DNA from 2 places in the Streptomyces vilmorinianum genome. Region 1 is predicted to be linked to the other one. Evidence: riboswitches for the same ligand, from Rfam matches in the RefSeq annotation. Region 1 holds a riboswitch; the other holds the start of a gene.
The links. A riboswitch is a leader RNA that binds a small molecule or an ion and turns the genes downstream of it on or off. The one in region 1 is predicted to bind cobalamin.
Positions count from the first base shown of each region.

Region 2: another riboswitch for cobalamin. It lies ahead of FDM97_RS16085 (energy-coupling factor ABC transporter permease); the one in region 1 lies ahead of FDM97_RS05310 (ABC transporter substrate-binding protein).

Region 1 covers NZ_CP040244.1:1,118,036-1,121,574, forward strand. Annotated here, with positions in the region: gene FDM97_RS05300 (amino acid permease) at 1-1,426, shown strand, start outside; gene FDM97_RS05305 (M67 family metallopeptidase) at 1,504-1,929, shown strand; adenosylcobalamin (AdoCbl) riboswitch at 1,939-2,089, shown strand; gene FDM97_RS05310 (ABC transporter substrate-binding protein) at 2,097-3,077, shown strand; gene FDM97_RS05315 (FecCD family ABC transporter permease) at 3,074-3,539, shown strand, end outside.
Region 2 covers NZ_CP040244.1:3,428,715-3,432,253, forward strand. Annotated here, with positions in the region: gene cbiQ (cobalt ECF transporter T component CbiQ) at 1-424, opposite strand, end outside; gene FDM97_RS16080 (energy-coupling factor ABC transporter substrate-binding protein) at 431-796, opposite strand; gene FDM97_RS16085 (energy-coupling factor ABC transporter permease) at 793-1,500, opposite strand; cobalamin riboswitch at 1,530-1,725, opposite strand; gene FDM97_RS16090 (PTS-dependent dihydroxyacetone kinase phosphotransferase subunit DhaM) at 1,800-2,204, opposite strand; gene dhaL (dihydroxyacetone kinase subunit DhaL) at 2,201-2,815, opposite strand; gene dhaK (dihydroxyacetone kinase subunit DhaK) at 2,821-3,539, opposite strand, start outside.

The sequences.
Region 1 (3,539 bases):
CGACGGCAATCAGGCCGCGGACCCCGGGGCAGCCGGGGAAGCCGGCTCGGGGGAGGGTTACCACCGGGCACTCGGCGCCCGGCAGATCCAGATGATCGCGATCGGCGGCGCCATCGGCACCGGCCTCTTCCTCGGCGCCGGCAAGGGCATCTCCAAGGCGGGACCCAGCCTGATCCTCGCGTACGCGATCGCGGGCCTCGTCATCTTCTTCATCATGCGGGCGCTGGGCGAACTCCTCATGTACCGCCCCGTGTCCGGCTCCTTCTCGGAGTACGCGCGCGAGTTCATCGGCCCCTTCGCGGGCTTCGCGACCGGCTGGACGTACTGGCTCTTCTGGGTCGTCACCGGCATCACCGAGGTCACGGCCGCGGCCACCTACATGACGTACTGGTGGGACATACCGCAGTGGCTCTCCGCGCTGGTCTTCACGATCATCCTGTACGGGGCCAACCTGATCTCCGTGAAGCTCTTCGGTGAGCTGGAGTTCTGGTTCTCCATGGTCAAGGTCACCGCCATCGTCGGCATGATCCTGATCTGCGCCGGCATCCTCACGCTCGGCTTCTCCGACGCCGGCGACACCGCCTCCGTCACCCACCTGTGGAGCGACGGCGGCTTCTTCGCCGGGGAGCACGGCATCGGCAGCACCCTGATGAGCCTTCAGCTCGTCATGTTCGCCTTCCTCGCCGTCGAGCTGGTCGGCGTCACCGCCGGCGAGTCCAAGGACCCCGAGACCGTCCTGCCCAAGGCGATCAACACCGTGCCGTGGCGCATCGCCGTCTTCTACGTCGGCGCGCTGATCATGATCCTCTCGGTCGTCCCGTGGACCGAGTTCCAGCCGGGCGTCTCCCCGTTCGTCGCCGCCTTCGAGAAGATGGGCCTGGGCATCGGCGCCGCCATCGTCAACTTCGTCGTCCTGACGGCCGCGCTCTCGTCCTGCAACTCGGGCATGTACTCCACCGGCCGCATGCTGCGCGACCTCGCGCTCAACGGCCAGGGGCCGCGGCTCTTCACCCGGCTCACGAAGAACGGCACCCCGCTGGTCGGCACCACCTTCTCCGCCGCGCTGATGCTCGTCGGCGTCTGGATCAACTACCAGTGGCCCGGCGACGCCTTCGACTACGTCGTCTCCTTCGCGACCATATCGGGCATGTGGGCCTGGATCGTCATCCTGATCTGCCAGATCCGCTACCGCCTCAAGGCCGACCGCGGCGAGCTGCCCCAGTCGACGTTCAAGGCGCCGGGCGGCATCTGGGCCAGCCTCTTCGCCCTCGCCTTCATCGGCATGGTCGTCGTGATGATGGGCATCGACAAGGACGCCCGGGTCTCGCTGTACTGCGCTCCGCTGTGGGGCCTGCTCCTGGCCGTCGCGTACCTGGTCCTGAAGGCCCGCGACCCGCAGGGCGCGGCCTTCGCCAAGCGCTCGTAGAGCCTGCCTGTCCAGTATTCGGGCCGTCCCGTACCACTCCTCGGTACAGGACGGCTCGTGTGCTTATCCTGCTGGACATGCTGACCATCACCCGGGCCCTGTACGACCAGATCGTGGCGCACTCCCGCGAGGACCACCCCGACGAGGCCTGCGGCGTGGTCGCGGGTCCCGTCGGCAGCGGCCGCCCCGAGCGGTTCATCCCGATGCTGAACGCCGCGCGCTCGCCCACGTTCTACGAGTTCGACTCCGCCGACCTGCTGAAGCTCTACCGCGAGCTGGACGACCGGGACGAAGAGCCCGTGATCATCTACCACTCGCACACCGCGACCGAGGCCTACCCCTCCCGCACCGACATCTCCTACGCGAACGAGCCCGGCGCCCACTACGTCCTGGTCTCCACTGCCGACACCGACGGCGCGGGCCCCTTCCAGTTCCGCTCCTTCACCATCGTCGAGAGCGTCGTGACCGAGGAGGACGTGAAGATCGTCGAGGCCTACGAGTAGTGAGAGACTGACCGGACATCAGGGCGGCAGGACCCAGGAAGCCGGTGCGAATCCGGCACGGTCCCGCCACTGTGACCGCCTCCCCAGGGGGCGGAAGCCAGGAACTGACCTGCCGCCTCTCACCACCGACTGGGGACGTGGAAATCCCCGGAGGAGGCATGTCCGTCATGACCTGGCGCCGCCGTACCCCGCGTACCCTGCTGCCCGCCGCCGCCCTCGTCCCGCTGCTCGCCGCCTGCTCGGCGCCCTCGGACCAGGCCCCCTCGGCGAAGCCCGCACCGGGATTCCCGTACACCGTCGCCAACTGCGGGGTGACCACCACCTACCAGGCCCCGCCGAAGCGGGCCGTGACCATGAACCAGCACGTCACCGAGGTCATGCTCGCCCTCGGCCTGGAGAAGTCCCTCGTCGGCACCGCCTACCTGGACGACCGGATCCTGCCCGCGTACAAGAAGGCGTACGACGCGGTGCCGGTGCTCGCCAAGGAGTACCCCTCCAAGGAGGCGCTGCTCGCCGCGAACCCCGACTTCGTCTACGGCGGGTACGCCTCCGCCTTCGACGCCAAGGCCGGCCGCGGCCGCGACGACCTGAAGGCGGCGGGCATCAGCAGCCGCCTGAACATGGAGTACTGCCCCTCGGGCGCCTCCTCCCTCGCCGACCTCTACCGCGAGGTCGACGAGGTGGCCAGGACCTTCGGCGTCCCCGAGCGCGGCGCGGCGTGGACGGCCGGGGCGAGGAAGACCGTCGCGGCGACCGAGAAGAACCTGAGCGGGGTCGCCCCGGTGTCGGTCTTCGTCTACGACAGCGGCGACAAAACGGCGTTCACCGCCGGAGGCAAGGGCATCGGCAACGAGCTGATCACCCGCGCCGGCGGACGCAACGTCTTCGCCGACCTCGACAAGACCTTCGGCGACGCCACCTGGGAACAGGTCGTCGCCCGCAGGCCGGACGTCATCGTCATCTACGACTACGGCTCCACGACCGTCGAGCAGAAGAAGAAGCGCCTCCTGGAGGACCCGGCCCTCAAGGACGTCCCGGCGATCAGGAACCGGCGCTTCGCCGTCATGCCCCTCTCGGACGCCGTCCTCGGCGTCCGAGTCCCGGAAGCCGTCCAGAAGCTGGCCGCCCAGCTCCACCCGGCACGGTGACGGCCGCCACGCCGGGGACGGCACCGAAGACCACGAGCGGCCCCGTCCCGTACACCCTCGTCGTCGGCGGCCTCCTCGCCGCCCTCGCGCTCGCCGTCGTCGCCGGGGTCGCGCTCGGGTCCGTACGGATACCCGTGGGCGACGTCGCCGAGATCCTCACCGGCCGCGCCGCCCCCTCCCCGTACCGCACCATCGTCCTCGACGTCCGGCTGCCCCGCGTCCTGCTCGGCGCGGTCGTCGGCGCCGGGCTCGCCGTCGTCGGCACCGTCCTGCAGGCCCTGGTCCGCAACCGCCTCGCCGACCCCTTCCTTCTCGGGATCTCCTCCGGGGCCTCCACGGGCGCGGTCCTCGTGCTCGTCCTCGGCATCGGAGGCGGGCTCACGACCACCGTCGCGATGCCCACCGGCGCCTTCGCCGGCGCGCTGCTCGCCCTCGTCCTCGTGTACGGGCTCGCGCGGCGCG
Region 2 (3,539 bases), 2.3 Mb from region 1:
CCACGGGCGCCGGCACCCCCGCCCGTACCAGACAGGGCAGCACATCCGAGACGGGTGTGGTGAACGCGAACAGCAGCACGCCGAGGGACGCGGCCGAGGTCCGCAGCAGCAGCTCACCCGCGTGGACCGGGCCGTCGGGCGCGAGGGCGACGAGCCCCCGTGGACCGCCCACCTCGAACAGCAGCGGGATCGCGCCCGTCACACAGAAACCCAGCGGGATGCGGAACGCACGCCAGAGCTGACGCCCCGGCACACCGGCCGGACCCAGCAGCACGGCGAGGGTGGCCGCGGCGACCAGGACGGCACCCGGCCACGGCGGCAGACAGACCGCGCACAGGGTCAGACCGAAGCCGAGCACGGCCTTCTCGCAAGGGTGACGGCGGCGCCAGCGACTGCTGTGCGCCGCCGCGTCGATCGGCAGCACCGGCGGTTACTCGTCGCCCGCGGTCACGACGGGCGCCTTCGCCCCCGCCTCGGCCGCGGTTGTCGCCGCCGCACGGGCCTCGCCCTGCCTGCGACCGCGCCGCAGACCGAAGTAGTACGCGAGGACACCGGCGCCGATGGCCGCCTGCAGGGAGAACAGCGCCGACTCGATCTCACCGGACGGCGGCTCGTACAGCGGGCTGAACCACGGCTCGTAGTCGGGGTCGATCTCGGTGATCGCCGCCTCGGCCTGCCCGTCCGCGCCGGTGAACGGCTCCTCCTTGTCGTCACCGAGGCCCAGCGCGAGCGGCAGCACCGCCAGCGCCACCACCACGAGCAGCAGCAGCGCGTTGATCTTCGCGTTCCGGCTCATCGGGCGCTCGCCTCCGTCGTGTCGGTCTTCCTGCCCTTCCCGGCCGGGAGCAGGACCCCGAGCCGGGTCAGGTCGCTCTTGCTGGACTGCCTCAGCAGACGCATCACGAGCACCGTCAGCAGACCCTCGCTGACGGCGAGCGGCAGCTGCGTGACGGCGAAGATCCCGCCGAACTTGGCGAGCGCGCCCAGCACGCCACTGCCCGGGTCCGGGAACGCCAGCGCGAGCTGCACGCTGGTGACGCAGTACGTGGAGAGGTCGGCGACGAACGCACCGAAGAACACGCTCACCATGAGCGGCACGTCGAAGCGGCGCAGCAGCCAGTACATACCGAAGCCGGCCCACGGCCCGACGATCGCCATCGAGAAGACGTTGGCGCCGAGGGTGGTGAGCCCGCCGTGGGCGAGCAGCAGCGCCTGGAAGAGCAGCGTGATGGTGCCAAGGACCGCCATCACCGGCGGCCGGAACAGGATCGCGCCCAGACCCGTACCGGTGGGATGCGAGCAACTGCCCGTCACCGAAGGGATCTTGAGGGCGGACAGGACGAACGTGAACGCGCCGGAGGCGCCGAGCAGCAGCGTGGACTCCGGGTTGGCCCTCACCTCACGGGTCAGCGCGCGGACACCGTGGACGACGAAGGGAGCGGACGCGACTCCCCAGGCGGCCGCGTGCACAGGGGGCAGATACCCCTCGGCTATATGCATGGTGGGAAGACCCTCTCCAGCACCTCGTGGATGGACAACGCGCCTTGGCCGGTCTCCTGGCTGACGGGTCATGCCGCCGCGGCTCCGCCTTCCCACACCGCCGCGGTCTCCCGCGGCGGTCCAGTGGCTGCCCCGAAGGGCCGGAGCCGGACTTCCCGATCACAGTGGCGAGGGCCGCACCGGTATCGCACCGGCTTCCCGTACACCAAGGCCCTGCGACATTAGTGGGTTGACCAGGCACATCACAACACGGGTGCCCTCGGGCACGGGCTGTGACGGGCGCCTGAGGGGCTCCTCCCTCACACCTTGCGGTACGCGTACGCCTCCGAGGCGGCCGCCACGACCGCGTCCAGGTCCCCGCCGGCGCTCGCCGTGACGAGCGCAGCGACGGCTCCCTCGACGAACGGGGCGTCCACGAGCCGCGACCCCTCGGGCAGTTCGTCCTCCTCGGCCAGGAGCGCCTTGACGGTCAGGACGGCGCTGCCCAGATCGACGAGCAGGGCCACACCGGCACCCCCGTCGACCGACTTCGCCGCCTCGGCGATCAGCTCCGAGCTGGTGCCGAGACCCCCGTCGGGGGTGCCTCCGGCGGCGGCGACCGGTGCGGTCGCCCCGCCGCCCGCGAGCCCCCGGGCGAGGGAGGCGACGGCGTCGGCCACGGCCGCGCTGTGCGAGACCAGAACGATGCCCACCTGTCCGCTCACGCGTCCGCCACCTCCGCGAGAGCGCCGATCAGCAGCGCCGACGAGGTGGCCCCTGGGTCCTGGTGGCCGATGGAACGCTCACCGAGATAGCTCGCCCGGCCCTTGCGCGCCTGGAGAGGTACCGTCGCGAGGGCGCCCCGATCGGCCGCGTCCCGGGCCGCCGCGAAGGACTCGCCCAGCGCCTCGGCCGCCGGAACGAGCGCGTCCAGCATGGTCTTGTCCCCGACCTGGGCCCCGCCGAGCTGGGCGACCGCGGCGACCCCCGCGGTGAGCGCCGCCGCCAACTCCGGCAGCGTCACCGCCGGGGCCTCGCCGAGGCTCTTCCCGGTGCGGCGCAGCAGCGTTCCGTACAGCGGCCCGGACGCACCGCCGACGGTCGAGATCAACTGCCGCCCCGCGACGACGAGTACGGCCCCCGGTGTCTCCGGCGGCTCCTTGCCCAGTACGTCCGTGACGGCGGCGAAGCCCCGCTTCAGGTTGGCGCCGTGGTCGGCGTCGCCGATCGCCGCGTCGAGCTCCGTGAGACGGTCGGCCTCACGGTCGACGACGGCGGCGGCGCGGGTCAGCCAGCGGTGGAAGAACGCGGCGTCGAACTCGGTCACTTCGGACACTCCTCTCACCGGCCCCAGCGCAGGGCGGGCGTCTGAACCGGCGCGTCCCACAGCCGCAGAATCTCCTCGTCGGCCTCGCAGAGCGTCACCGAGCAGCCGGCCATGTCGAGCGAGGTCACGTAGTTGCCCACCAGGGTCCGGGCGACCGGCACCCCACGCTCCGTCAGGACCCGCTGGACCTCGGCGTTGAACCCGTACAGTTCGAGCAGCGGCGTGGCCCCCATGCCGTTGACGAGCGCGAGGACCGGCCCGGACGGCCGCAGGTCGTCCAGTACGGCGTCGACGGCGAAGTCCGCGATCTCGCGCGAGGTCATCATCGGCCGCCGCTCCCGCCCGGGCTCGCCGTGGATCCCGATGCCCAGCTCCAGCTCACCCGCGGGCAGGTCGAAGGTGGGACTTCCCTTCGCAGGCGTGGTGCAGGCGCTGAGCGCCACACCGAAACTCCGCGACCGCTCGTTCACCCGCCGCGCGATCGCCTCCACCCGCTCCAAGGGCGCGCCCTCCTCGGCCGCGGCCCCGGCGACCTTCTCCACGAACAGCGTGCCCCCGGTCCCGCGCCGCCCGGCCGTGTAGAGGCTGTCCGTCACCGCCACGTCATCGTCGACGAGCACCTTGGCGATCTGGATGCCCTCGTCCTCGGCGAGCTCGGCGGCCATCTCGAAGTTGAGGACGTCACCGGTGTAGTTCTTGACGACGAACAACACCCCGGCCCCGCTGTCCACGG